3 linked regions of the Magnetococcus sp. PR-3 genome follow. The protein of the gene in region 1 interacts with the protein of each later gene in a pairwise test. Links are inferred from orthologs where the notes say so. Each region holds a gene or a part of one and is shown in the gene's direction. Other genes may lie near its edges.

Evidence for each region.
Region 2: the proteins of V5T57_RS13245 (region 1) and ftsZ interact in binary tests that used the Escherichia coli proteins (3 or more experiments, as listed by UniProt). The link is inferred for Magnetococcus sp. PR-3 from one-to-one orthologs.
Region 3: the proteins of V5T57_RS13245 (region 1) and ftsA interact in binary tests that used the Escherichia coli proteins (3 or more experiments, as listed by UniProt). The link is inferred for Magnetococcus sp. PR-3 from one-to-one orthologs.

The regions. Positions count from the first base shown.
Region 1 is NZ_JBAHUQ010000022.1:17,117-27,809, forward strand. What follows is about bases 4,713-7,490. They hold V5T57_RS13245 (rod shape-determining protein), read left to right. Parts: upstream 4,713-5,473; coding sequence 5,474-6,508; downstream 6,509-7,490. Other genes in these bases: glnD ([protein-PII] uridylyltransferase), read right to left, coding at 4,713-5,231; mreC (rod shape-determining protein MreC), read left to right, coding at 6,526-7,449; mreD (rod shape-determining protein MreD), read left to right, coding at 7,446-7,490. In the rest of the region: V5T57_RS13230 (sulfotransferase domain-containing protein), read left to right, coding at 1-767; V5T57_RS13235 (class II 3-deoxy-7-phosphoheptulonate synthase), read right to left, coding at 913-2,265; more of glnD, read right to left, coding at 2,484-4,712; more of mreD, read left to right, coding at 7,491-7,961; mrdA (penicillin-binding protein 2), read left to right, coding at 7,948-9,777; rod shape-determining protein RodA, read left to right, coding at 9,774-10,693. UniProt on the Escherichia coli protein: Forms membrane-associated dynamic filaments that are essential for cell shape determination. Acts by regulating cell wall synthesis and cell elongation, and thus cell shape.
Region 2 is NZ_JBAHUQ010000019.1:76,044-86,448, forward strand. Bases 1-2,839 are described here. They hold ftsZ (cell division protein FtsZ), read left to right. Parts: upstream 1-703; coding sequence 704-1,975; downstream 1,976-2,839. Other genes in these bases: ftsA (cell division protein FtsA), read left to right, coding at 1-629; lpxC (UDP-3-O-acyl-N-acetylglucosamine deacetylase), read left to right, coding at 2,447-2,839. In the rest of the region: more of lpxC, read left to right, coding at 2,840-3,382; V5T57_RS12215 (DUF4390 domain-containing protein), read left to right, coding at 3,399-4,052; V5T57_RS12220 (sensor histidine kinase), read left to right, coding at 4,049-6,319; V5T57_RS12225 (sigma-54-dependent transcriptional regulator), read left to right, coding at 6,316-7,713; V5T57_RS12230 (hypothetical protein), read left to right, coding at 7,854-8,090; V5T57_RS12235 (ABC transporter ATP-binding protein), read right to left, coding at 8,087-9,130; V5T57_RS12240 (ABC transporter permease), read right to left, coding at 9,140-10,405. UniProt on the Escherichia coli protein: Essential cell division protein that forms a contractile ring structure (Z ring) at the future cell division site. The regulation of the ring assembly controls the timing and the location of cell division.
Region 3 is NZ_JBAHUQ010000019.1:72,881-77,552, forward strand. What follows is about bases 1,821-4,672. They hold ftsA (cell division protein FtsA), read left to right. Parts: upstream 1,821-2,553; coding sequence 2,554-3,792; downstream 3,793-4,672. Other genes in these bases: V5T57_RS12195 (cell division protein FtsQ/DivIB), read left to right, coding at 1,821-2,451; ftsZ (cell division protein FtsZ), read left to right, coding at 3,867-4,672. Outside these bases: murB (UDP-N-acetylmuramate dehydrogenase), read left to right, coding at 1-592; V5T57_RS12190 (D-alanine--D-alanine ligase family protein), read left to right, coding at 756-1,688; more of V5T57_RS12195, read left to right, coding at 1,753-1,820. UniProt on the Escherichia coli protein: Essential cell division protein that assists in the assembly of the Z ring. May serve as the principal membrane anchor for the Z ring.

The DNA.
Region 1 (10,693 bases):
AGGCCTTACCGTCAGAAAAACCAGAAAAGTTTATACTCTGTTCTTTCCAAAAGTGTGGGACCTATTTAATGTCTGACATTTTACAGGCCATGACAGGCCAAACCCACGACTGGCCCAGTGCAACTCAGAACCAGTTGAGTAGGCATATGCAGCATAACATGGGAGAAGATCAATTCTTGGTGGGGCACTGGGAGGCAACGCCTGATTTTGTGCAATACCTACGAGAGAATAACTACCGTGTCATTGTGCAGCTTCGTGATCCCCGAGATCAGCTGGTCTCATTTTATTACTACTACAGCAAGATATTGGGTAGAGAGAATCGATGCATGACCAATTATCTAAAAAATTTAGATAAAAAATCAGCGCTTACCACCTTAATGCTGGGCCTGCAGTTGGATGATCTGAACCATGGGTCACAGTATAAAAAACTGATTTCATGGGTTCGTCAGTGGCAGGAGAGTGGGCTGCCTCTTTTTTTTAGTCGTTATGAAGATCTGGTGATGAATAAAGCGCAAGCGGTTGAGCAGCTGGCAGATTTTTTACAGGTACCCATGCTGCCTGATGCTGTCCTACAAATAGTTAAACAAACCACATTTGAAGGGCGCTCTAAAACCATGGAAGCAACGGGGCAGGTTCATGGTTTTAAGAGAAAAGGGGCACCGGGCGATTGGAAAAATCATTTTGATGACAGTTTAAAGCAGATAACCAAACAGATGTGTGGGCATGCGTTAATCGGTTGGGGTTATGAGAAGGATTTTAACTGGTAAAGGGTCAACCTGCGATGGGTTACTCTGAGCAGAGATAAATAGGGTGCGTGATCAGATATTCCAACCCATCTACTCTCAATAATAAAAAGGGCGGCCCATGGGATAGGGCCGCCCTTTTTATTAGGTACTTACAAGAGAGGAGTGACTACTTTTTTAGATCTTGTAGTGTCTCAGCAATCAAGAAAGCAATGTCCAGACTTTGGGTGGCATTCAAACGTGGATCGCAAGTGGTTTCATACCGTTCAGGCAGCTGGTCCTCTGTTAGGTCGTGAGATCCACCAACACACTCCGTTACCTTATCGCCGGTCAGTTCAAAATGTACACCGCCGGGGCAGGTGCCTTCCGCTTTATGCACATTAAAGAAAGAGCGGATCTCTGACATGACATGATCAACATTACGGGTCTTGTGTCCGGTGCTGGCTGTAAAGGTATTGCCATGCATGGGGTCGCAGCTCCAAATAATGGAACGCCCCTCACGTTGCACGCCCTGAATGAGCTTAGGTAGCCCCTCTTCCACTTTATTGTGTCCAAAGCGGGTAATGAAGGTTAACCGGCCTGGTGTGTTATCTGGGTTGAGTGCATCACAGAGTCTTAAGGCATCTTCTGCTGTCGCTGTGGGCCCCAATTTAACCCCGATGGGGTTTTTAACGCCACGAAGAAACTCTACATGGGCACCGTCTAGTTGACGGGTGCGCTCACCAATCCAGAGCATATGTGCTGAGCAACAATAGTGCTCGTTGGTCAGTGAATCTTCACGGGTCAGCGCCTGTTCATAGTCCAGGATCAGGGCTTCATGGCTGGTAAAGTACTCGACCTCATGCAGCACAGAGGTGTTGCTCGAGGAAATACCAATGGTGTCCATAAACTTCAGGGCATCACTAAGCTTATCTGCTATCTCAGCATAGCGTTGTCCCTGGGGGCTGTTAGCCACAAAACTACGGGTCCAATTATTCAGGCTATGCAGGTCTGCATACCCCCCACTGGTAAAGGCGCGCAGCAGGTTAAGGGTGCTGGCTGACTGAAAATAAACACGCTCCAGGCGGTTTGGATCAGGGTTGCGAGAGGCTTCAGAAAAATAAGGGTCGTTGACCATCTCACCACGGAAACTGGGTAAGGTCTGCTCCCCTTTGGTCTCCGTCGGGCTAGAACGTGGCTTGGCAAACTGACCGGCAATCCGTCCTACTTTAACCACGGGGCGACCACCGCCATAGGTGAGGATAACCGCCATCTGCAGTAAGATTTTCAGCTTGTCACGAATGGCGTTCGCATTGAACTCCCCAAAGGACTCAGCACAATCACCACCTTGCAGCAAAAAAGCTTGACCATTGGCCACACGAGCCAAGTGGTCGGAGAGGGCGCGTACTTCACCAGCAAAAACCAGCGGCGGATAGCTGCCGAGGTTGTCACACGCCTGCTTAAGCGATGCCTGATCGGGCCACTCGGGTTGTTGCAGAGCGGTAAGTTTGCGCCAGGAGTCGGGTTGCCAGGGGTTAGACACGGTGTAATCCTCAAGTAATGGGTCACATAAAAGCCGGATTCTTCTTATGAATGCAGCTCAACGTTCTAAAGGTTGTGGCGGAGTTTGCCATGCATGCCAGGGAAAATGCAACCCTAACCACTGAAACCCCCTAGGAATAAGGGGGCTTTACCCAGAAATGTCGCCTTGCCATGGTTCGCATCGTAACCAAGGAAGATATTCATCAGATCTATTGTGGCTTAGTTGTCGGCCTGTTCCGGCTCTAAGGCTTCCAAGGTTTTGTGCAGTGCTTTTTCAATGCGCTGGCAACGGTTATGGTTAAGTCTTAGACCAAACAGATCTTTAAGATAAAAGACATCAATGGCTTTTTCACCATAGGTTGCAATCTTACAGGTGTTGATTTGGGCACCCTCTTCAGCGAGGGTACGGGTCACGGCATGCAGCAGACCAAAACGGTTACGGGTGGTGATCTCCATAATGGTGTAGATCTCCGAAGCGTGATGATCCCAGCTTACCGAGGTGGGGACTTCAAAATGATCATCTTTACGGATTTTAAGCTTGTGGGTTGGTTCCAGACTTGCGGCCATGCTGCCACTGAGTATTTTAGCTAAGGTCACTTTAACCTTTTCTTGCTTCTCAGGGTCTGTCACTGGCTGCCCTTGCCAGTCCTGAATCACAAAGATATCCAGGGCCATACCATCTTTGGTGGTGTTGCCGTTGGCCGAGAGAATACCAATAGATTCCACCGCGAGAGCACCAGAAATACGTTCAATCAGACCAGGGTGATCCTGGCAGTAAATGAGCATGTCTGTTGTATCTGAAGCTGGGTTGGTTCGGAAGCAGACCGCCAGCGGATCATTAAGTTTGCCATGTAAACTGCGGAAATGATCGGCAACTGCACCGGGTTCAAAGCCCACAAAATAGTCATCATAAAAACGATCCAAGTAGGCTTGGACCTCATCTTCTGTGTAATCTTCGCACAACATGTCACTGGTTGCTTCACGCTGTTCTTGGGCCAGTTCGGCCATATCTTCCGGTTTAAACAGACCGCGAACAATCACTTGTGACGTCACACCATATAGGCGACGCAACAGAGAGGCTTTCCACTCATTCCAAACATTGGGGCCGACGGCACGAATATCCGAAACCGTTAACAGTAACAGCATATCCATATTTTCCAACCCACCCATCTGGCGGGCAAATTGGAAGACGGTTTCAGGGTCGTTGACATCACGCCGGAAGGCGGTATGGGAGAAGATGAGATGGTTACGAACCAGCCATGCCACCTGTTCGGTCTCTTGACGGTCCAAGCCTAGGCGTGGGCACACTTCGCGGGCAATAATGGCCCCTTTGATCTCATGGTTACCGCCACGCCCTTTAGCAATATCATGAAAGAGCACAGCCACCAGTAAAACCAATGGGTTGCGCACTCGATTGATCAGCTCAGTCGCCAGTGGAAGTTCGTTGGTGAGCTTGCCTGCACGGATGGCACGCAGGGCTTCCACAGCCAAAATGGAGTGTTCATCCACGGTATACACATGAAAGAGATCGTGTTGTGTTTGGCCAATAATCCGCCCAAATTCTGGAATAAAACGGCCCAGCAAACCGCAGTTGTTCATCCGGCGTAGCGCCCAGGCTACCCCTCTATTGGCGGTTAAGATTTTACGGAAGGATTCGATCACCTTCTCGTTGTGCCTAAAGTTACGGTCTGCCAAGGCTAAGTTGCCGGTGATCTGACGAAGCGCGTTGGGATGGATGCTCTTATCATACCGCTGCGCCGTTTCAAACAGTGTCATCAGCCGGGATGGATCTTCCTCAAAGGCGTTGGGGCAGCTCACCGTGAGCATGTCCCCATCCAGCACAAAGCAGTCTTCCAGCGGTACTGATTGAAGTTCAGTATCTTTATGTTCTTCCGCATATTGGTGAAGAAAGACTTGGCAGAGATTATGAATCTGCTTGGCCGTTTGGTAGTAGCGGCGCATGAACTGCTCAACGCCCAACATGCCTTCACGATCTTTATAGCTAAAATCTTGAGCAATGGTGACCTGGTGACCAAAAGTCAAACGGTCATCCCGTCGGTCTGCTGTGTAGTGCAGAGCGTTACGAATACGCCAAAGAAACTCCCGAGCTCGGGTGAAGGTGTTGTACTCCTCCTCGGTAATTAACTGTTGAGGAATGAGATCTTTAACACGCTGAACCTTATAGCGATATTTGGCGGCCCAGAAGAGGGTGTGGATGTCTCTTAAACCGCCTGGGTTCTCTTTAATATTAGGTTCTAAATAGAACAAGGAGTTGCCAAAGCGTTCATGGCGTTTGGTCTGCTCTTCCAGTTTTTCTTTAAGAAAACCGGCAGGATCAGAAAGTACACGGTCCTGAAACTGATCTCGAAAAGTCTTAAAAAGTTTGCGGTTCCCGGCTAAAAAGCGGGATTCCAGCATGCTGGTGCGGTTTTCGATCTCTTCATTAGCCTGCGCCATGCATTCATCTAAGGTGCGAACTGCTTGGCCAACATCCAAACCCAGATCCCAAAGGAAGTAGAGAACCTTCTCAATTTTGCCGGTAATGTCAGCTTTGGCACCATCCGGAATAATAAATAAAAGGTCAATATCGGAGTAGGGGGCCAGTTCCCCCCGGCCATAACCCCCCGTGGCGACCATGGCATACCGCTCTTCTGGACTCTCCTGAAACGTCGAGGCTTCATGTTCACTCAATTGATCAGAGATCCCATGAATGAGCGCGTGCAGGCGGTTGAGCAGTAGATCCACCACAAAGGTGTGTCCTTTAACAATGCGCCGTCCCGAGGCCCCACTTTCATGTTCGAGACGTAGGGCCTCCCGGCCCATTTGCAGGGCATTCTTAAAGAGTTGAACAAGCTCTTGCCGTCCTTTTGTTTCTAGGATATTGGCACCATGTCGTCGCAGAGAATCTGCAATGGCGGCGTCCAATTCAGCAATATTGACCAGAGGGCGTTTGGCATCTCGATGCATGATAAAGCCATTAATGAAGGTAATGCGCTGCTGCCCTGTAATGGGTGCTTGAAGCGCTGGTAGGTAACGTGTACATTCCTATAGCTTAAGTCCAAATGCCTCCGTCGCCAAGGATGCACCGTTTATTGCATACACTTTTGGTGTCGGAAAGGCTGGATATTGGCAGGGTTACGCCACTATGGTTTCAGTGACGTACAAACCCTATCTATAGAGTAGACCCTTGTACCTGAGGTTCCACGGTAATGTTGAGTAAACTTTTGGGGCTTTTCTCCACCGATATGGCCATTGACCTTGGCACAGCCAACACTTTGGTCTATGTGCGAGGAAAAGGCATCGTACTTTCTGAACCTTCGGTGGTGGCTATCCATGAAAGCCCACGGAATGGTCGTAAAGTCTTGGCGGTGGGTAATGAAGCCAAACGTATGTTGGGCCGTACCCCCGGTAATATTGTGGCCACCCGTCCCATGCGCGATGGGGTGATCGCTGACTTTACGGTGACGGAGGCGATGCTGAAGCATTTTATTCGCCGGGTTCATAAGCGCCGCTTTTTTCATTCTCCACGCATTATTGTCTGCGTGCCCAACGGTGCGACACCTGTGGAGCGTAAAGCCATTCGGGAATCTGCTGAGACAGCGGGTGCCCGAGAGGTGTTCTTGATTGAAGAACCCATGGCTGCGGCCATTGGGGCCGGGTTGCCGGTTACCGATGCCTCAGGATCCATGGTGGTAGATATTGGTGGCGGAACCAGTGAAGTTGCCATTATATCCCTGGCTGGCATCGTTTTTTCTCGTTCCATTCGTGTGGGTGGGGATAAAATGGATGAGGCCATTATGGCCCACGTCCGGCGTAAATACTCCCTGCTGATCGGCGAGAGCACGGCGGAAATGATTAAAATTCAGGTTGGCTCGGCCTATCCTCAGGAAGAACGTATTGAGGTAGAGGTTAAGGGGCGTGACTTGATTAATGGTGTGCCTAAGCATCAGATCATCTCTGATCCTGAAATTCTTGAAGCCCTGCAAGAGCCCATCAATGCCATAACCGAAGGGGTGCGTACTGCCCTGGAACGTTGCCCGCCTGAGTTGGCGGCGGATATCGTGGATCGGGGTATTGTCCTCACCGGTGGCGGTGGCTTGCTGCGTGGGCTCGATCGTCTGCTCTCAGAAGAGACGGGTTTACCTGTCATTGTGGCCGAAGATCCACTCTCCTGTGTGGTGATGGGATCCGGTAAAGCGTTGGATGAACTGGATGCCATGTCTGACATCCTTACTGACCAGTAAAAACTTGGTAGGATGAAATGCTGCCCTTGTGGAGCTTCATACGTCTGCACCGACAAAGATTAACGGCCGCAACCTTTCTGTTGCTGGCCGTTTTTCTATTATTTGTACTCCGGGCAGACTCGCCAGGTATGCAGACCTTTAAGGGGAGTGTTGCTAACCTGATGGGGGGGGTGCAACGTTTGTTGCTCTCCCCTGTCGAGGCTACCCGTGCAGCGAATCAACGGTTGCAGGAGCTAGGGCGGCTTGATGAGGAGAACAGACGCCTGAAGCGGCAGGTCTCTAACCTGGGGCCCATGCGTTTGCAGCTGGATGAGACCCTTAAGGAGAACAGGCGTCTGCGGCAGATTTTGCGTATGCCGGTTGAGCCTTCTTATACCTATACCGTGGCCCGTGTGGTCGGGGATAGCTCTTCTGCCTTTTCCCGTGTTCTGCTGGTCAACGCCGGTGCTGAGGAAAAAGTACGACCGGATACCCCTGCTGTAAGTCCTGCGGGTGTGGTGGGTCGTGTGGTGGCCGTTGGGACCCGGCGCAGTACTGTGTTGACCCTTCAGGATATCAACTCCCGTGTGCCGGTCCAGGTCCAGCGCTCCCGTTTACGGGCGGTGGTGGCGGGGCGTAATGATCAAACCCTGGATCTTCGTTTTGTGGTCAAAGGGGGGGATATTCATGTGGGTGATCTACTCATTACCTCTGGTACGGGGGGGGTGTTTCCCAGGGGTATTGGCGTTGCCCGTGTGACCGCATTAAATCTTAATGTCGATGGTCTGTTTATCCAGGCAAAAGCCCGTTCTTTGGTTGATTTGGATCGCTTAGAAGAGCTGCGTTTAATGCTTCCTGTGGTAGAAACCGTACCACTACGGGAGCGGGATGAGGCTACGATAACCGATTCCACCGATTTGCGGCCCCTGGGTCTGATGCCTGAAGCATCACCATCGCCATGACCTTAGCGGGTACCTTACTGGCACCTTGGTTGCCCTTTTTAAGTCTGTTGCTGGCGGTGGCGGTGCAGGAGGTTGCGCTGCCCTATGAGGCATGGTCGGTTTGGCGCCCAGATCTGTTGTTGGTTGCCCTGTTTTACTGGCGACTCTACCGCCCGGACCGCTGTGGGCCAGGTTCTGCCTTTAGTGCAGGTTTGACGGTTGATGTGCTCAGTGGGGGACCGCTGGGTATGAATGCACTGAGTAAAACACTCATTACCCTGTTGATTCGTCGGTTTGGTCGTCGGTTGCGGGCGACGGATGCCATCTTTCTATTGCCCATTTTGGCGCTATTGTCCATGCTGGATCAGTTCATTCAGCTTGGCTTGTCTACCTTGTTGCAAGGGTGGGGCGTGCGCTGGCCGCTTCTGTTTGGCCGTATTGCAGCCACAGCTTTGATCGCCCCTTTAATCGTGGCCCTGCTGATCCATATTCACCGTATCTGGTTGGGAGAAACCCCCCGTGCTGGAAGATGAGTACGAACGCTTCCGAATCGATGCCCGTAAACGGGTATTGCTGCTGGGTGGGCTGCAAGGTGGGCTGTTTTTACTGCTTGCTGGGCGGCTCTTTCAGCTACAGGTGCTGAAAGGGGGCGATTATAAAGATCTGGCAGAAGATAACCGGATTAGCTGGAACCCTATCCCGGCCCCCAGGGGGCGTATTTTAGACCGCTTTGGTCAGGTGATGGTGGACAATGTTCCAGACTACCGTCTGTTAATTGTTCCCGAGCGGGCAGGGCCCCTTATGCCACTGGTGGCCCGTCTGCGTAAGTTGGTGGATCTGACCGATGATGAGGTGGAAGGGTTACTTAAACAGGTTAAGCGTCAGCGCTCTTTTCTCCCTGTTCAGGTTAAAGACAATCTAAAATGGGAAGAGGTGAGCCGGCTTGAGGCTAGGCAGCACGCCTTCCCAGGTATGATGATACAGGCGCAAAGTCGGCGGAACTACCCCCATGGTAATAGTGCAGCCCACTTGCTTGGGTACTTGGGGGAGGTTGTCGGGCGGGATCGAGAACGATTTAGCCGGGTAGCTTTCCGATCAGGTGATCTGGTGGGTAAAACGGGCATGGAACGTGCCTTCGAAAAAAAATTGCGGGGGGATGAAGGCATCTCCGAAATTGAGGTTAATGCCGTTGGGCGTCAGGTGCGGCAGCTGCGGGCCAGCCAGCCAAAGACTGGTGAAGATCTGGTCCTTACCATTGATATGGCCTTGCAGCAGGATGCCGAAAAGGCCTTGGGGAATCGTGCCGGTGCGGTGGTGGTGATGGATCCCCGCAGTGGTGAGATCTTGGCCTTGGTTAGTTCTCCGTCCTATAATCCCAATCAATTCATTCAAGGTTTTACCAGTAACGCCTGGAATACCCTGATTAATGATCCCAAGCGTCCTCTCTCCAACAAAGTTCTGCAAGGTCAATATCCGCCTGGCTCAACCTTCAAGATGGTTGTGGCCCTTTCAGCTTTAGGGGAAGGGGTTATCACCCCGACCCAAAAGCTCCATTGTCCAGGGTATTGGTCGTACAAAGGTCATCGGTTCCACTGTTGGCACCGGGGGGGGCATGGCTGGGTAGACCTGAACAAGGCCATGTCTCAATCCTGTGATGTCTATTTTTATCGTATTGCCGATAAATTGGGTATTGACCAGATTCATGCGATGGCGGGTCGTTTTGGTTTTGGTCAGACAACGGGGATTGAGCTGGGCGGTGAGAGCCGAGGGCTTAACCCATCCCGTAACTGGAAACGCATGCGTCATCGGAAAATATGGTTTCCCGGTGAGACATTGATTACCGCCATTGGTCAGGGGTATCTCTCCGCCACACCACTACAGTTGGTCAATATGACAGCAACCATCGCCAACGGGGGGACACTTTACCAGCCTTCTTTGGTGCGCCCTCGTGGTGGTTACGAGCCCCGAGTGCTCAATCATGCCCGGCTGGATCCTGAACATCTTCAGTTGGTGCAAAAATCGATGGAGTATGTCTACTACGGTCGCTCAGGCACGGCCCGCAATGCCAAACCAGAAACGGTCAGAGCTGCCGGCAAAACGGGTACCTCACAGGTGGTACGGCATCGACGTAAAACCGAGGGAGGCAAGCCGATTCCTGAAGAGCAAGAACGGTTTAAGGACCATGCGCTGTTTGTCAGTTATGCCCCCTCAACAGACCCAGAGTTGGCTATTGCGGTGATTGTTGAACATGGTGGACATGGGGGTAGTACTGCCGCACCGGTTGCTCAGGCGATTATTGATGCACACTTTACCCGTCGACAACTGCGTTGGGAACGCCGAGCGGTATGAACAGCGATAAACGACAAAAACGAAAAGGTATTTTAACGCCTTCATCGCAACGTTTAACCATGGAAGAGCGGGTTTATCGCTTTCCCTGGGGCCTGTTTTTGGCGGTTCTTGCCATTTTAGGTATTGGGTTAGGGGTTCTGTATTCAGCTACGGGTGGGGACAGTAATATTCTCATCAAGCAGGGGGTACGGATTGTCGCCATGCTGATGCTGTTTTTTATGTTGGCCTTGGCGGGAGAAAAAGTTTTTCGGCACAACGCCTATTTAATCTACCTCTTGGTGTTATTACTATTGGTGGCGGTATTTGCCATGGGCCATATCGGTATGGGGGCTCGGCGGTGGATTGATCTGGGGATTATGCGCTTGCAGCCTTCAGAGCTGATGAAGGTGGCTCTGGCGATTGCTCTGGCGCGTTGGTTTCATGATCGAAATGTGGCCAAAGGTATTGGCTTAAAAGATCTGATCGGCCCCGCTTTTTTGATCGGCCTGCCCATGGTTTTAATCTTAAAGCAGCCAGATCTGGGTACGGCCATTGCGGTAGCGGCCATTGGGATTACCGTCGTGTTTGTGGCTGGATTGTCATGGAAAATTCTTCTTGGTGGTTTTGTTATGCTTGGTGCCGCCATGCCCTTGGTATGGAATAGTTTGCATGACTATCAGCGGCGCCGGGTTGAGACGCTCCTCTCCCCAGAGAGTGATCCATTGGGGGCTGGTTATCACATTATTCAGTCTAAAATTGCAGTGGGATCTGGTGGTGTGTTGGGAAAAGGGTATCTTTCTGGCAGTCAGAACCTGTTGAATTTTCTACCTGAACGGCATACCGATTTTATTTTTTCAGTGCTTGCTGAAGAGTGGGGCTTTGTTGGTGCCATTGTTCTGCTTGGGCTTTATGCCATTGTCGTTGCACGTGGTTTGTT
Region 2 (10,405 bases), on another replicon or contig:
GTTGCTGCTTGTTGGATATTGGTGGTGGTACGGCAGATATTGCGATCTATGCCGATGGTCATATCAAGCACACAGCCGTACTGGCGATTGGTGGTGACCACATGACCAACGATATTGCGGTTGGTCTGCGTACACCGACGCGTGAGGCCGAACAGCTTAAGCGTAAGTTTGGTTGTGCCCTATCCTCTTTGGTGGGCCCTGACGAGACCATTGAAGTTCCAAGCATTGGTGAACGCCCCCCCCGCTCATTGGGTCGACATATCTTGGCAGAGATTATCGAACCCCGTGTCGAGGAGCTGTTTACCCTGGTGCAGCGTGAAATTGCGCGCTCCGGATTTGAAGAACAGATTGCCGCAGGTATTGTGTTGACAGGCGGCGCTTCCAACACCGAAGGAATGGTGGAGCTGGCTGAGGAGATCTTTAACAAGCCTGTTCGTAGAGGACTACCCCAAGGGGTTGGTGGCTTGACGGATGTGATCGCTAACCCCAGCTTTGCAACGGCAACAGGTTTGGTCCTGTATGCCAATCGATTTGGGCAAGAGTCTACCATGCGGTTCGCACAGGATGATGTCGGTGGCAGCCGATCTGTGGTTTCACGCATGCGTTCCTGGTTTGGTGATATCTTTTGATGCACCAACCAAAATAATAACCATAACAAACCCAAAATAGACGCGGATAAACGCGCAATACCAAGGGGGTAATAATGACAATCGAGTTTGCACACACGGATGAACTGGAAGCCCGCATCAAAGTTGTAGGTGTTGGTGGTGGTGGTGGTAATGCAGTCAATAATATGATTCAGTCCCATCTTGAAGGGGTTGAATTTATTGTAGCCAACACAGACTCCCAAGCCTTGACCAAAAGCCTGGCTCCAACACGCATCCAAATCGGAGAAGACATCACCCGTGGTCTCGGAGCTGGCGCTAAGCCTGAAGTAGGCAAGCATGCCGCTATGGAGACCGAAGAACGCCTGCGTCAGTCCATTGAAGGGGCTGATATGGTGTTTATTACGGCCGGCATGGGCGGCGGCACCGGCACAGGCGCAGCCCCTATTATTGCCCGCATTTCTAAAGAGCTGGGCATTCTGACCGTCGCCGTGGTCACCAAGCCTTTCCACTTTGAAGGCAAGCGCCGTATGCGCCAAGCTGAAGAGGGTCTGGAAGAGCTACGTGATCAAGTAGACACTGTGATTACCATTCCCAACCAAAAGCTGATGGCTGCGGTTGGAAAGAACACCACCATTTTAGACGCCTTCCGTAAAGCTGATGATGTACTGCACCAAGCTGTACGTGGTATCACCGATCTGATCACCCACCCTGGCCATATCAATGTTGACTTTGCTGATGTCTGCACGGTTATGGAAGAGATGGGCCAAGCCATGATGGGTGCTGCTGAAGCTACCGGTGAAGGTCGTGCGATGGAAGCCATTAACAATGCCATTTCCAGCCCCTTGCTGGACGATGCATCCATTCACGGTGCCCGTGGCGTCTTGGTTAACATCACTGGTGGTTACAACCTCACGCTGCAAGAAGTGGATGAGGCTGTTATGGTTGTACGTGACATGGCTCATGAAGATGCCAACATTGTATTTGGCACCACGTTGAATGAGCAGTTGGAAGATAGTGTCCGTGTAACGGTTGTGGCAACAGGTATTGGGCAAGCTGAACAAATGGCGTTCCCAACACAAGAGATGGCCAGCACAGAGGCCATTGCTAGCCAGCCGATTCAACAACAACCCATGCAACAGCAGCCTGCAGCCCCTATGATGCAGCAACCGATGCAAGAGCAACCTGTTCAGCAACCCATGCAACAGCCTGTTGCTGAAGCGGTACCAAACACCAACGTTCAAGACCTAAACTACATTCGTCAAATGCGCCAAGAGCGCCAGTCCCGTCAACGTCGTAATATGGACGCTATGCATGGTGGGCATGAGGACTTTGATGTCCCAACCTTCCTGCGTCGTCAAATGGACTGAGGATCTGTGGTTAGGCCATGGCCTGCATGGGTCATGGCCTAACCAAGTCGAATGGTAGTGAGCTGGGTCACATATCGTTATTTCAGTTAAGGACGGTTCAACTTTGGTTGAGCCTTGGCCAGGGATGGCCCCTAATCTCATGGGATCGATCCAAGACCTTCCCCAGGGAAGCTGTTTTGGATCCAAGGAAGTTGGCAGGATTGCCAATTAAAGCGAAGGGAAACCTTCGCGGGGTCGCCAAGGAAGGCGCCGCCCCCCCTTGAACACCCGCCAACAGACCCAAATCCGCGTTTATTTTCTTCTCACTACTGTTTTTGTGCATAATTCTTGCTCTTTTGCTTTCTTATAAGCAGCCGTCCGTAGTATTCTATGCCGATGCGACTTTTTTGAGCGCTATGGCGAATAAAAAAGCGGATGAGAGCAAACGGGGTAAGCATGTTTCGGCAGGGCTTATTCCATGAGGAGTTATCCATGCATTATCAACGAACATTGAAGAACACGGTTCGCTGCACAGGTATTGGCATGCATAGTGGGCAGAAGGCTTACCTGTCGCTAAGCCCCGCCCCTGAGAGCACGGGCATCGTGTTTCGTCGTACCGATCTGGAAGGTGCTTTGGTGCCTGCCCATGTCGAGAACGTCAAGGATACCCGCCTGTGCACCACCATCGCGAATAAAGATGGTGTGAGTATCTCAACCATTGAACATCTTTTGGCTGCCTTTGCCGGTATGGGTGTGGACAACGCCTATGTCGATATTGATGGACCAGAAGTCCCCATTATGGATGGCAGCGCTGCACCCTTTGTCTTTTTGCTGGAGTGTGCAGGGATTGTTGACCAACAAGCACCCAAACGGCGTATCCGCATCAAAGAGACCATTACGGTCAAAGATGGCGATAAAATTGCCCGCTTTGAACCGGGTGAGGGCTTTCATTTAAGCTTTCTTCTGGACTATGACCACCCTGTACTCAAGCGTCAAAAGGTTGGAATTAGCCTCAATGAAACGGCCTTCGTTAAAGAAGTCAGCCGGGCCCGCACCTTTGGTTTTGTTAAAGAAGTAGAATATCTTCAGGCTAATGGATTGGCCAAAGGAGCATCCTTAGATAACGCCATTGCCATTGGTGATTATCAAATTATTAACGAAGATGGGCTACGGTATGAAGATGAGTTTGCCCGCCATAAGTTAATGGATGCCCTTGGTGACCTCTACTTACTGGGGACCCCTATTATTGGTAAGTTTGTTGGGGAACGCTCTGGTCATGCACTGAATAATCTGCTGTTAAAGGCTCTGCTGGCCCAGACCCATGCTTGGGAACTGGTAGAAGGTGACCCCAGCTCAGCAACGGCCCGTGTGGTAGCGGCGGAGCCTGCCCACAGCATGCTGGCCCGACCTGCTACGGCAACCAGCTAAGATGGATCGATTTGCCATGGCTTGGCAACTACGCATTTGGAAGAGGACGATACAACTGTATCGTCCTCTTTTCTTTCGGGGCAGCCTACTACTACTGCTGTTTCTACCTCTCTTTTGGCTTACCGCGTGTGCAGACCGGCCCATTGAAGAGCAGATACCGGTGCTAGAGTCGGTTGAAGCTGTGGTGCGTGGGGATACGCTCTACGCCCGGGCCAAACTGAGCAAAGCCTATAAAAACACCCTTAAAGAACGCCTAAATACGGGCCAACCAGTTCTGGTAAGCTACCGTTTTACACTCATTAAGCATAATCGCTGGCTTCCTAACTATGAGTTTGCGGCAGCTCAAATTCAACGGCGCGTTAAACTTCATCTCATTACAGAACGCTATGAGATGGAAGATCTAACGGAAGAGGCCATAAGCTATACCCAGGAACCCTCTGAAGCGTTGAATTTTTTAAGCCAACCCCGTTATGTACCTTTGGCTCAATCCAAAACATTGGATGGTCTTTTGGTGGTGGCCAAACCTGATCAGTTTGCCGATTTTATTTTGCATAGTCAGTTTGAACGTCATCGCCAGGGGGTTTCACGCATGTTTCGGGTGCTCTTCCGCATGCTGACCTTCTGGGAACCTTTAACCTATGACAAAACGGCGGAGTACCAGCTGCAATGAACGAGCGTCGGGGAAAAAACTCAGCTTCGCCTTTCAGTCGCTGGATGTTAACAATTCTACTACTGGGGGTTGTGGTCACCTCGGTGGTCGTCGGGCGGGGGCTCTACGGCAGTGCCACCGTTGATGGCGGTGGTGATTACAGCGCGGTCTTTCTGATTTTGCTCTACGTTAACCTGTTCCTGGTTTTAACGTTGGGTTTTTTGGTTATTCGTAACCTCTCCAAGCTGTGGCTGGATCGTAGACGGCGTATGGCGGGGTCACAGCTAAGAACCCGTATGGTTACGCTGTTTGTTGCGCTGTCGCTGTTCCCAACACTGGTGATTACCTTATTGTCGGTTGAGCTGTTGAATAAAGGGGTCGATAGCTGGTTTTCAGATCAGGTCTCACAAGCGCTGGAAAAATCATTGGCGGTCTCACGGGCACTTTATCGTGAGAATCAACGCTCTGTTGGGCACGATGCTGAGGATATGATTCGTAACCGTATTATCAGCTCAACCTTCTCTTTACAGGGTGCTGAAGCAAGTTCTGCAGCGTTGGAAGTTGAACGTCAGGCTAGGCAACTGGATGAGATTGCATTAATCCGGGGCGATGGCACCCATGTCTCCCGTGCGGGAGAACTTCCCCAAGACCCTACGCCCGATTTAACGGTGATTGCAGAAAACTCAACCCGTGCCCTCATGCACACCAATGATACCGGTAACATTGTTCGGGCCTATATACGCATTGGTCCTGATCTATTCTTGGTCACAGGACGCTATATCGATGGTCAGGTGCTTAACCATATGGAGACCATTGAATCCACCTATGTGGATTATAATAAATTAGGGGCATCTCACGGTCTGCTACGCGGTAGCCATACCATCACCTTAATTTTGATCACGCTGCTTCTGGTTTTAGCGGCTGTTTGGTCTGGTTTTCGTATCTCAGAGACCATTACTGAACCCATTACTGAACTGGTGGTGGGCACACGCCAAGTGGCCGATGGGGACCTGTCGGTCAACCTACCCGTAACTGGGGATGATGAGTTGGCGACTCTTATGGCCTCATTTAATGCCATGACCCAACGTCTGGCTGAGAACCAACAGGCTCTACAAGCCAGTAATAATCTTCTGGAAGATCGACGTCGGTTTATGGCCGCCGTGGTGGGCAACATCAGCTCAGGCGTGATCAGTGTTGACCGGGATGGCGCGATTTCACTGATGAACCCTGCGGCAGGGTCTCTATTAGGGGTGGAACCAACCAAAAGTGTTGGGGAACATTTTGAACAGGTCATGCCAGAGCCCGTGCTTAACCCTATTTCCAGCTTGCTGGAGACCGCCATGACTTTGGAAGAGAACAGTGGTGAAGGGGGGATGAGTGAGCTATCGGTACAGATCATGATGAATGTGAATGATCGCCCCCGTACACTGTTGGCCCGTTTAACCCTACCTGATCGGGCCGGACCAGGTTTTATTGCCACCTTTGATGACCTAACCTCAGTGGTGCATGCGCAACGCTCCAGGGCCTGGAGCGATGTTGCCCGACGTATTGCCCATGAGATCAAAAACCCGCTGACGCCTATCCAACTCTGGGCTCAACGTATGCGTCGACGCTATTTAAAACCTGAACTGAATGACTTGGCCGATTGGAAGGTTCTGGATGAGGGGACCGAATCGATCATTCAGCAGGTAGAAGAGCTTAAAGTATTGGTGGATGAGTTCTCCACCTTTGCCCGTTTACCCCGCCCGGATATGAAAAAAGACTCCCTACCCGACACCTTGCGTGAGGTCATGACCCTGCATGATGCCGAGTTTAAGGATCTGGTGGTTGACATTGATGTGGATGACACCATACCGGCTTTTCCGTTTGACCGAGCACAGGTCAAGCAGGTGGTTACCAACTTGGTCTCCAATGCCGTTGCCGCTATGGAGGATGACCGCGCACTAGAAAGCAGCCTGTCGCTATCAGATCTTCTTGTTATCCGAGCTTTTGTCGCAGAAAATGGACGAGGGGTCTACATTCAGGTGGAAGATAATGGCCCAGGTATTCCGCCAGAGAGCCAAGACCGAATTTTTGAACCCTATTTTACCACCAAGAAAAAGGGAACTGGTCTTGGGCTGGCCATCGTCAAAAAGATTATTGAAGACCATGGCGGTCGCCTGTGGGTAAAAGATGCCCCAAATGGCGGTGCCTTAGTAGAATTCATGCTGCCCCTATCGGGCCCTAAACAACTCCTGGTGCCTGAACATGGTGGCCAAGAAGAGAACATAAACGCGATACCATCATGAGTCATACCGTACTAATTGTTGATGATGAACCCTCTATCCGCACCTCTTTGCGGGGGATTCTTGAAGATGAATCCTATACCGTCTTTGAGGCATCCAGCGCTGAAGAAGCCTTAACCACGCTGGCTGAAACACCGGTTTCGGCCATCATGCTTGATATTTGGATGGAAGGCATGGATGGGATTGAGGCCCTGCGCTGTATCAAAGATATGGAGGGCGCCAAATCGGTTGATCTTCCCAGTCACAACCGTGAAGCACCGGTTATTATGATGTCAGGCCATGGCACCATTGATACCGCGGTGCAAGCAACCCGCCTGGGTGCTTACGACTTTCTAGAAAAACCACTCTCGTTGGACCGGGTCTTGTTACTTCTAGATCGGGCCATTCGGGAGCTGGGTCTACGCCGGCAAAACCGTGCTTTACAGGCACGCATGGACCATGTAGATGAACTGGTAGGCAGCTCCAAAGCCATGCAACGGCTGGAAGGACAGATCCAGCGTGTGGCCCCCACTGAGGGCTGGGTATTAATAAACGGTGAAATTGGATCAGGCAAGGAGGTTGTTGCCCGCCGTATTCACGCCTTATCCAGACGTGCAAATGGTCCTTTTATTGGCGTAAACTCGGCCACCATACCTGATGAGCGTATTGAGACCGCCCTTTTTGGCCAAGGGGGTAGCAGCAGTGATGGTGACCGACGAGGTTTGTTGGAGGAGGGTCACCAAGGCACACTGTTTTTGGATGAGATTGGTGATATGTCGCTGCCAGCTCAAGCGCGTATTCTACGCCTGCTCCAGGAACAGCGTTTTGAGCGGGTGGGCGGTGGTCCAATGATTCAGGTTGATGTACGGGTTATTGCCGCAACCAACCGGGATCTGAGTAAAGAGATGGCGGAAGGTCGCTTTAGGGAAGACCTGTTTTATCGTCTAAATGTTGTACCCCTGGATGTCCCCCCTCTACGTGATCGTACCGAAGATATTCCAGATCTGGTCCGGCACTTTCTACACAGCCAAGCAGGGATGGGTTCCCACGACCGCACCTTTACGAAAGAGGCTATCGACCTACTTACAGCGTATCGTTGGCCGGGTAATGTACGGGAATTGCGTAACCTAGTCGAGCGCCTTGCCATTATGGCCCCCCAACCTGAAATTGGGGCAGATGATCTGCCACGCTTTGTAGCCCCCCAACGGGAAACCGGTAAAAACTGCCCAGAGACCGGCCCCATTGCCGAGCTTATGGCCAGTGAGAACCTAAGGGAAGCCCGAGAGCAGTTTGAGATCCTCTATCTGGAAGCCAAGCTTAAAGCGCATGAAGGTAATATTTCTCGAACAGCAGAAGCTGTAGGCATGCAGAGAACAGCTTTCCACCGCAAACTCAAGACATTGGGCATTACAACCTAACCACCAACCCAGTGTCTATATCGACAAAAAAAGGCACCTTACAGGTGCCTTTTTTACATTTTAAACGCAGGATTTTATTAGCTTGGCATGGCCTTTGAGATAGAACCCATGAGGGAACCCCCTTTTATGGGAGAAGCACCATGTCTGATTTATTGACGGATACCTTAGCCATACTCGATTGGCACGGCATGATTGAGCCGCCGCATAGTCCAAGCTTGGCCCGCATGTCATTGGCCGAGTTGGAAGCGCTGGAAAGCAAAAACTTTACCCATGCCCTGCACGGTAAAGCGGCGCAAGGACTGTTACGCCTGGTCATGCATGAAGCCACGGCAGCAGAACCACTGAGTGTGGCCCCCCCAGAGAAGTCAGCCATTTAGCCTTCAAACAGCGCCAGATGCGCCACATCCAGGTAAACGCCGATGGCATCCCCAATGGCATGATCATGGCTGCTCTGCACCATACATAGAACCCGCTCATCTGCAGGGGTTTTTAAGGTGTAGAGATAGTTAGAGCCACGGAAGGCACGCTCCACGACCGGCAACTGCATGCTACTATGATCATCATGAATCAGATCATCTGGCCGAATAAGTATCTGCACCGCTGATCCGTCGGTAAAATGCTCCTGAACGGGACCGGTGATCAAACCCAAAGAGGTTTTAATTCCTTCACGCCCCTGCACCACCCCCGGTAACATCACACCTTGGCCAATAAAGTCTGCCACCATAGGATCATGTGGGCGGTGGTATAGCCCGTAGGCGCTATCCCACTGCCGTAGGGTCCCCTCCCCCAGCACACCAATTTCATCCGCCATGGTGAAGGCCTCATGCTGATCATGGGTAACCAAAATAGCGGTTACACCATCCTCCTTAAGCACCCGGCGAATATCCCTGGCCAGCTGCTCGCGCAACTCGGTATCCATACTGGAGAAGGGTTCATCCAACAATAAAATTTCAGGCTTGGGCGCAATGGCACGGGCTAAAGCCACACGCTGTTGCTGCCCACCTGAGAGTTGATGGGGGTGATGTTTACCATGCTCGGTCAACTCCACCAACGCTAAGAGCGTCCTGACCCTTTCATTTTTTTCCTTGCGGCTTAGGTGCCTTAGCCCAAAGCCAATATTCTGTTCTACATTTAAGTGTGGGAAGAGCGCAAAATCCTGAAAGACCATCCCTACCCGGCGTTTTTCAGGCGGGGTTGTTTGACCAGGCTGAGAGACTACCCCCCCCCGTAGACGAATCTCCCCTTGAGAGAGCGGCTCAAAGCCAGCAATGGCCCGTAGCAAGGAGGTTTTCCCGCAACCACTAGGCCCAAGCAGACAGCCGATATGACCCGGTTTTAAGGTGAAATTCACCCCATGCACCACCGGATCTTCACCATAACTTACCGCCGCATTGATAACCTGTAACTGTTCTTCCATGGGAGACCTCTACGACTTGCTATGTCGGGATTTTGTAATGGAGAGACTAAGCAGAACAACGGGAATAATCCCCACTGCCACAATGGCCAAGGAGGCTGGAGCCGCATCGGCCAACCGCTCATCAGATGCCAACTCATAGGCCCTTACCGCCAGGGTATTAAAGTTGAACGGACGCAAAATCAAAGTTGCTGGTAGCTCTTTAAGCACATCCACAAAGACCAACAATAGCGCGGTAAGCAGAGATCCTTTAAGGATCGGCAAATGTACCTGCCCCAAAATAGCACCAGACCCATAGCCCAAGGAGCGGGCAGCTTCATCCAAACTGGGTTTTATTCTCCCCAGACCGGTCTCAACCGTTTGTAAGGAAACCGCAAGAAACCGAACCATGTAGGCAAAAACCAAAGCGACCAACGTACCGCTAAGCAATAGCCCCGTTGAAAGGTCAAACTGATCACGCATCCAGCTATCTACAGTATTATCCAACCAGGCAAAGGGAATAATCACCCCCACCGCGATCACCGTACCTGGCACGGCATACCCCATTCCTGCCAACCGCACCATAAAACCGATCAAACGACTTTTCCGGTTTAAACGCTGCCCATAGCCTAAAAACAGTGCCAAAAGCAGCGCTAAAAGAGAGGCCACCCCACCCAACATGAGCGTATTCACAATTAACTCAAGAAAAGGCCCTTCAAAAGGATCTTCAGCGACCGTAAAGGCCCAAACAGCCAACTGACCCGCCGGCAACAAAAAGCCTAAAAGTACCGCCCCACCACAAAAGAGCAAAGCCCCCCACTTGGCCCACCCCTGCAGGTTTATTCGCCGGAGATCTTGATGACGCTGGCTGGTTTGGTGATAACGGTTACGTTTACGGCTGTGTCTTTCCAAAAGGATCAAAGTGAAGACAAAAAGCAGCAATACAGCTGAAAGCTGGGCCGCCGCTGGTGCGCTGTCCAGACCATACCAGGTTCTAAAAATACCAGTGGTAAAGGTGTTGACCCCAAAATATTGAACGGTCCCATAGTCCGCTAAGGTTTCCATAAGCGCGAGGGAGAGACCCGCAACAATGGCCGGTCGAGCCAACGGCAGCGCCACGGTAAAGAAAGTACGCCACGGACCGTTGCCCAGTGTACGGCTGACATCCATGACACAGAGAGATTGGTTAAGAAAAGTCGCGCGGGTCAGTAGATAGACATAGGGGTAGAGCACCAGTGTCAGCATAATGGCCGCACCTTCTAAGGAGCGGACCTCAGGAAACCAGTACTCCCGGTAGCC
Region 3 (4,672 bases), on another replicon or contig:
GCGAAAGAACGGGTTATCAGGTCTCGCCTTTATGGCGGGTATACCTGGCTCTATCGGCGGTGCGCTACGCATGAATGCAGGAGCCTATGGTGGAGACATCAAAAGCGTTCTGCTTGATGCACAACTGATGGATGCGGATGGCAATCTGCACACACGAAATAGTCAAGAACTTGGTTTGGCATACCGCCATTGCGACCTACCCACAGGATGGGTTTTCATCTCTGCCCGGTTTCAGTTAACCCAGGGCAATGAAGAGACCATTAAGGCGCAGATGCGGGCCAACAACCAAAAACGGACCCAGGCACAGCCGTTGAGGTATCCCTCAGCTGGCAGCATTTTCCGCAACCCTCCTGGGGAAGCGGCCTGGAAGCTGATTAATGCAGCGGGACTGCGCGGCCACCGTATTGGTGATGCGCAAATTTCCGAAAAGCACAGCAACTTTTTCGTCAACCTGGGCGCAGCCTCCTCCACGCACATGGAGGAACTAATTGAGCTGGCCAGAACCCGGGTGGCGCAGCAATCTGGTGTCAAAATGACACTGGAAATCGGCATTCTCAGACCAGATGGTTTCTACAAAGAGACCGAGGGATGAGTCTGTTTTTTTGGGTTTGTCCACCTTTGGCAAGAGTAGAATTGTTGAGCACGCACTCCACATCTACATTAAGCACGTGCGATACCCGCTGCGGCCAACAGGCTGCCATCAAGCGGGCATTTGACGTTGGCACACCCCATTTTGGAAAGCGCTGAGAGACACCATGGATTGGAAACTTAAAAAAATTGGTGTGCTCTACGGTGGCCTTTCCGATGAGCGCGAAGTAAGCCTAAAGAGCGGCCAGACCCTTTATGATGCCTTGGCCTCCCTCGAATATGATGTTGTTGCCATTGATGTCGGTCGTGACCTGGCCCGCGTCCTTGAGACCGAAGGTATTGAAGTGGCCGTATTGGCCCTGCACGGTCCGATGGGGGAAGATGGCACCGTTCAAGGTTTGCTGGAACTCATGGGCATTCCCTATACCGGTCCAAACGTGACAGCTTCGGCCATCTGCATGGATAAAGGGCTGACAAAGCGCCTGTTTCATAGCGAAGGTTTACCAACACCCGCCTGGGTTGAGCTGGCCGGTGACCATGAAGAAGCCGACGAACTGGTCGACAATTTCCTGGGCGATTTCCCCGGCACGGCTTTTGTTAAGCCGCTTGATTCAGGCTCCAGCGTTGGCATTAGCCGGACTGAAAGTAAAGATGATCTCATTCGCGGTGTCGCGAAAGCACTCACCGTCTCTCGCCGGTGCATGGTTGAACGCGCCATTGAGGGACGTGAGTTAACCTTGACGATCTTAGATGGTGAAGCTTTTCCCATCATTGAGATTGTGCCTAAACAGGGCTTTTACGACTTTAAAAGTAAGTATACCGCAGGTATGACCGATTATTTGGTCCCTGCCCCTAATCTGGATGAAGAGACCACAGAGACGGTTGTGAAAATGGGCTTAGCTGCCTACTATATCACCGGCTGTCGCGGGCTCGTACGGGCGGATTTCATCCTGGATGCTGAGGGAACACCGTGGTTGTTAGAGTTAAACACCATCCCTGGCATGACAGAGAACAGTTTGGCACCCAAAGCAGCCCGGGCAGCGGGTCTTGAGGTTCCTCAACTAGCAGAGCGCATGCTCCACGGTGCGCATTTAAAATAAAAATCTGGCAACATCCGTTGCGTAATGACCTTACGTACGGTTAAAAAAGATTGGGTCACACTGTATGAACCCAAAAAAAATCAAGGGAGCGTTACTGGCAGTACTTCTCCTTGTCGGGTTCGGTTGGGGTTGGCAGACCCTGCATGCACCTGGACGCTTTCCCCTGGAGGATGTCCGTGTTCTTGGCAACAAGCACACCGATGTCGCTCAACTCATAAAAGATTTAGGGTTGGATCAGCCTGTTAATCTGCTGACGGTTCACCCCAAACAACTGCGTAAGCAGCTGCTGGCCTATCCATGGGTACGAAATGCGCGTGTTGAGCGTATTTTCCCTGGCATGGTGGTTATTGAGCTGGAAGAGAAAACTCCTTTATGCATGACCAAAAAAGGGGAGCAACTCTATCTGGTGGATCAACGGGGTGAACGCATCAAACCGTTGACCATTGGTGATCCTATGCCACTGCCTGTTGTGACCGTGGATTATGCACCAGAGTCGGAAAAGCCGATTTTGATTCGCTGGCTGGTGGAACGTTTACAGCGTAATCAGTGGATCTATCAGCGACTCTCTGAAGCGGTGGGTTTGCCGGGTGGGCGTTGGGTACTTTACACCCGTAAGGGCGTAAAGTTGTTGCACTCGGCCCGTATGGATGAAGAGCTCGCAAAGCTCAAAGTACTGCAGGACCGCTACAGTATTTTAAAACGCAGCATTCGTCAGATTGACCTTCGGGTCACCGGGCGGGCAGTAGTTAAACCTCAGACCTAACTGGTCAAATGAGGCAGTAAACAGGGTTGTTGTTTGGTCTTAACAGACACTTCAGACATCAACAGAACGCAGTTAACGACGGCAAAACCGGGCTAAGGTATTATGGCCAAGCATGACCAAAACCTGATTATCGGACTGGATATCGGTACCACAAAAATCTGCTGCATTGTCGCAGATGTGCAACCCGATGGCCGTCTGGATATTATCGGCCTTGGCACCCACCCTTCGCGGGGTCTTCGCAAAGGTGTGGTGATCGATATCGATTCCACCGTGGAGAGCATCCGCATGGCGGTGGAAGAAGCTGAGATGATGGCCGGTGTTGAGATCCGCATGGTCTATGCGGGTATCGCCGGTGCACATATCGCCAGCAATAACTCGGAAGGGGTTGTTGCGACAAAAGATAATGAAGTCCATGCTACAGATATCCAGCGTGTACTGGATGCTGCGCGGGCCCAATCCATTCCTATGGATCGTGAAATTCTTCATGTCATTCCACAAGAGTTTGTGTTGGATGCCCAAGAGGGCATTAAAGACCCACTTGGCATGGCGGGTGTGCGTTTAGAGGCTCGGGTGCATTTGGTCACCGGTGCAGTGGCATCGGCTCAAAATATTGTAAAATGTGCCAACCGTTGTGGCTTGGATGTTGGTGATATCATTTTGGAACAGCTCGCTTCTGCAGAAGCCTGCTTGACCGATGATGAAAAAGAGCTGGGTTGCTGCTTGTTGGATATTGGTGGTGGTACGGCAGATATTGCGATCTATGCCGATGGTCATATCAAGCACACAGCCGTACTGGCGATTGGTGGTGACCACATGACCAACGATATTGCGGTTGGTCTGCGTACACCGACGCGTGAGGCCGAACAGCTTAAGCGTAAGTTTGGTTGTGCCCTATCCTCTTTGGTGGGCCCTGACGAGACCATTGAAGTTCCAAGCATTGGTGAACGCCCCCCCCGCTCATTGGGTCGACATATCTTGGCAGAGATTATCGAACCCCGTGTCGAGGAGCTGTTTACCCTGGTGCAGCGTGAAATTGCGCGCTCCGGATTTGAAGAACAGATTGCCGCAGGTATTGTGTTGACAGGCGGCGCTTCCAACACCGAAGGAATGGTGGAGCTGGCTGAGGAGATCTTTAACAAGCCTGTTCGTAGAGGACTACCCCAAGGGGTTGGTGGCTTGACGGATGTGATCGCTAACCCCAGCTTTGCAACGGCAACAGGTTTGGTCCTGTATGCCAATCGATTTGGGCAAGAGTCTACCATGCGGTTCGCACAGGATGATGTCGGTGGCAGCCGATCTGTGGTTTCACGCATGCGTTCCTGGTTTGGTGATATCTTTTGATGCACCAACCAAAATAATAACCATAACAAACCCAAAATAGACGCGGATAAACGCGCAATACCAAGGGGGTAATAATGACAATCGAGTTTGCACACACGGATGAACTGGAAGCCCGCATCAAAGTTGTAGGTGTTGGTGGTGGTGGTGGTAATGCAGTCAATAATATGATTCAGTCCCATCTTGAAGGGGTTGAATTTATTGTAGCCAACACAGACTCCCAAGCCTTGACCAAAAGCCTGGCTCCAACACGCATCCAAATCGGAGAAGACATCACCCGTGGTCTCGGAGCTGGCGCTAAGCCTGAAGTAGGCAAGCATGCCGCTATGGAGACCGAAGAACGCCTGCGTCAGTCCATTGAAGGGGCTGATATGGTGTTTATTACGGCCGGCATGGGCGGCGGCACCGGCACAGGCGCAGCCCCTATTATTGCCCGCATTTCTAAAGAGCTGGGCATTCTGACCGTCGCCGTGGTCACCAAGCCTTTCCACTTTGAAGGCAAGCGCCGTATGCGCCAAGCTGAAGAGGGTCTGGAAGAGCTACGTGATCAAGTAGACACTGTGATTACCATTCCCAACCAAAAGCTGATGGCTGCGGTTGGAAAGAACACCACCATTTTAGACGCCTTCCGTAAAGCTGATGATGTACTGCACCAAGCTGTACGTGGTATCACCGATCTGATCACCCACCCTGGCCATATCAATGTTGACTTTGCTGATGTCTGCACGGTTATGGAAGAGATGGGCCAAGCCATGATGGGTGCTGCTGAAGCTACCGGTGAAGGTCGTGCGATGGAAGCCATTAACAATGCCATTTCCAGCCCCTTGCTGGACGATGCATCCATTCACGGTGCCCGTGGCGTCTTGGTTAACATCACTGGTGG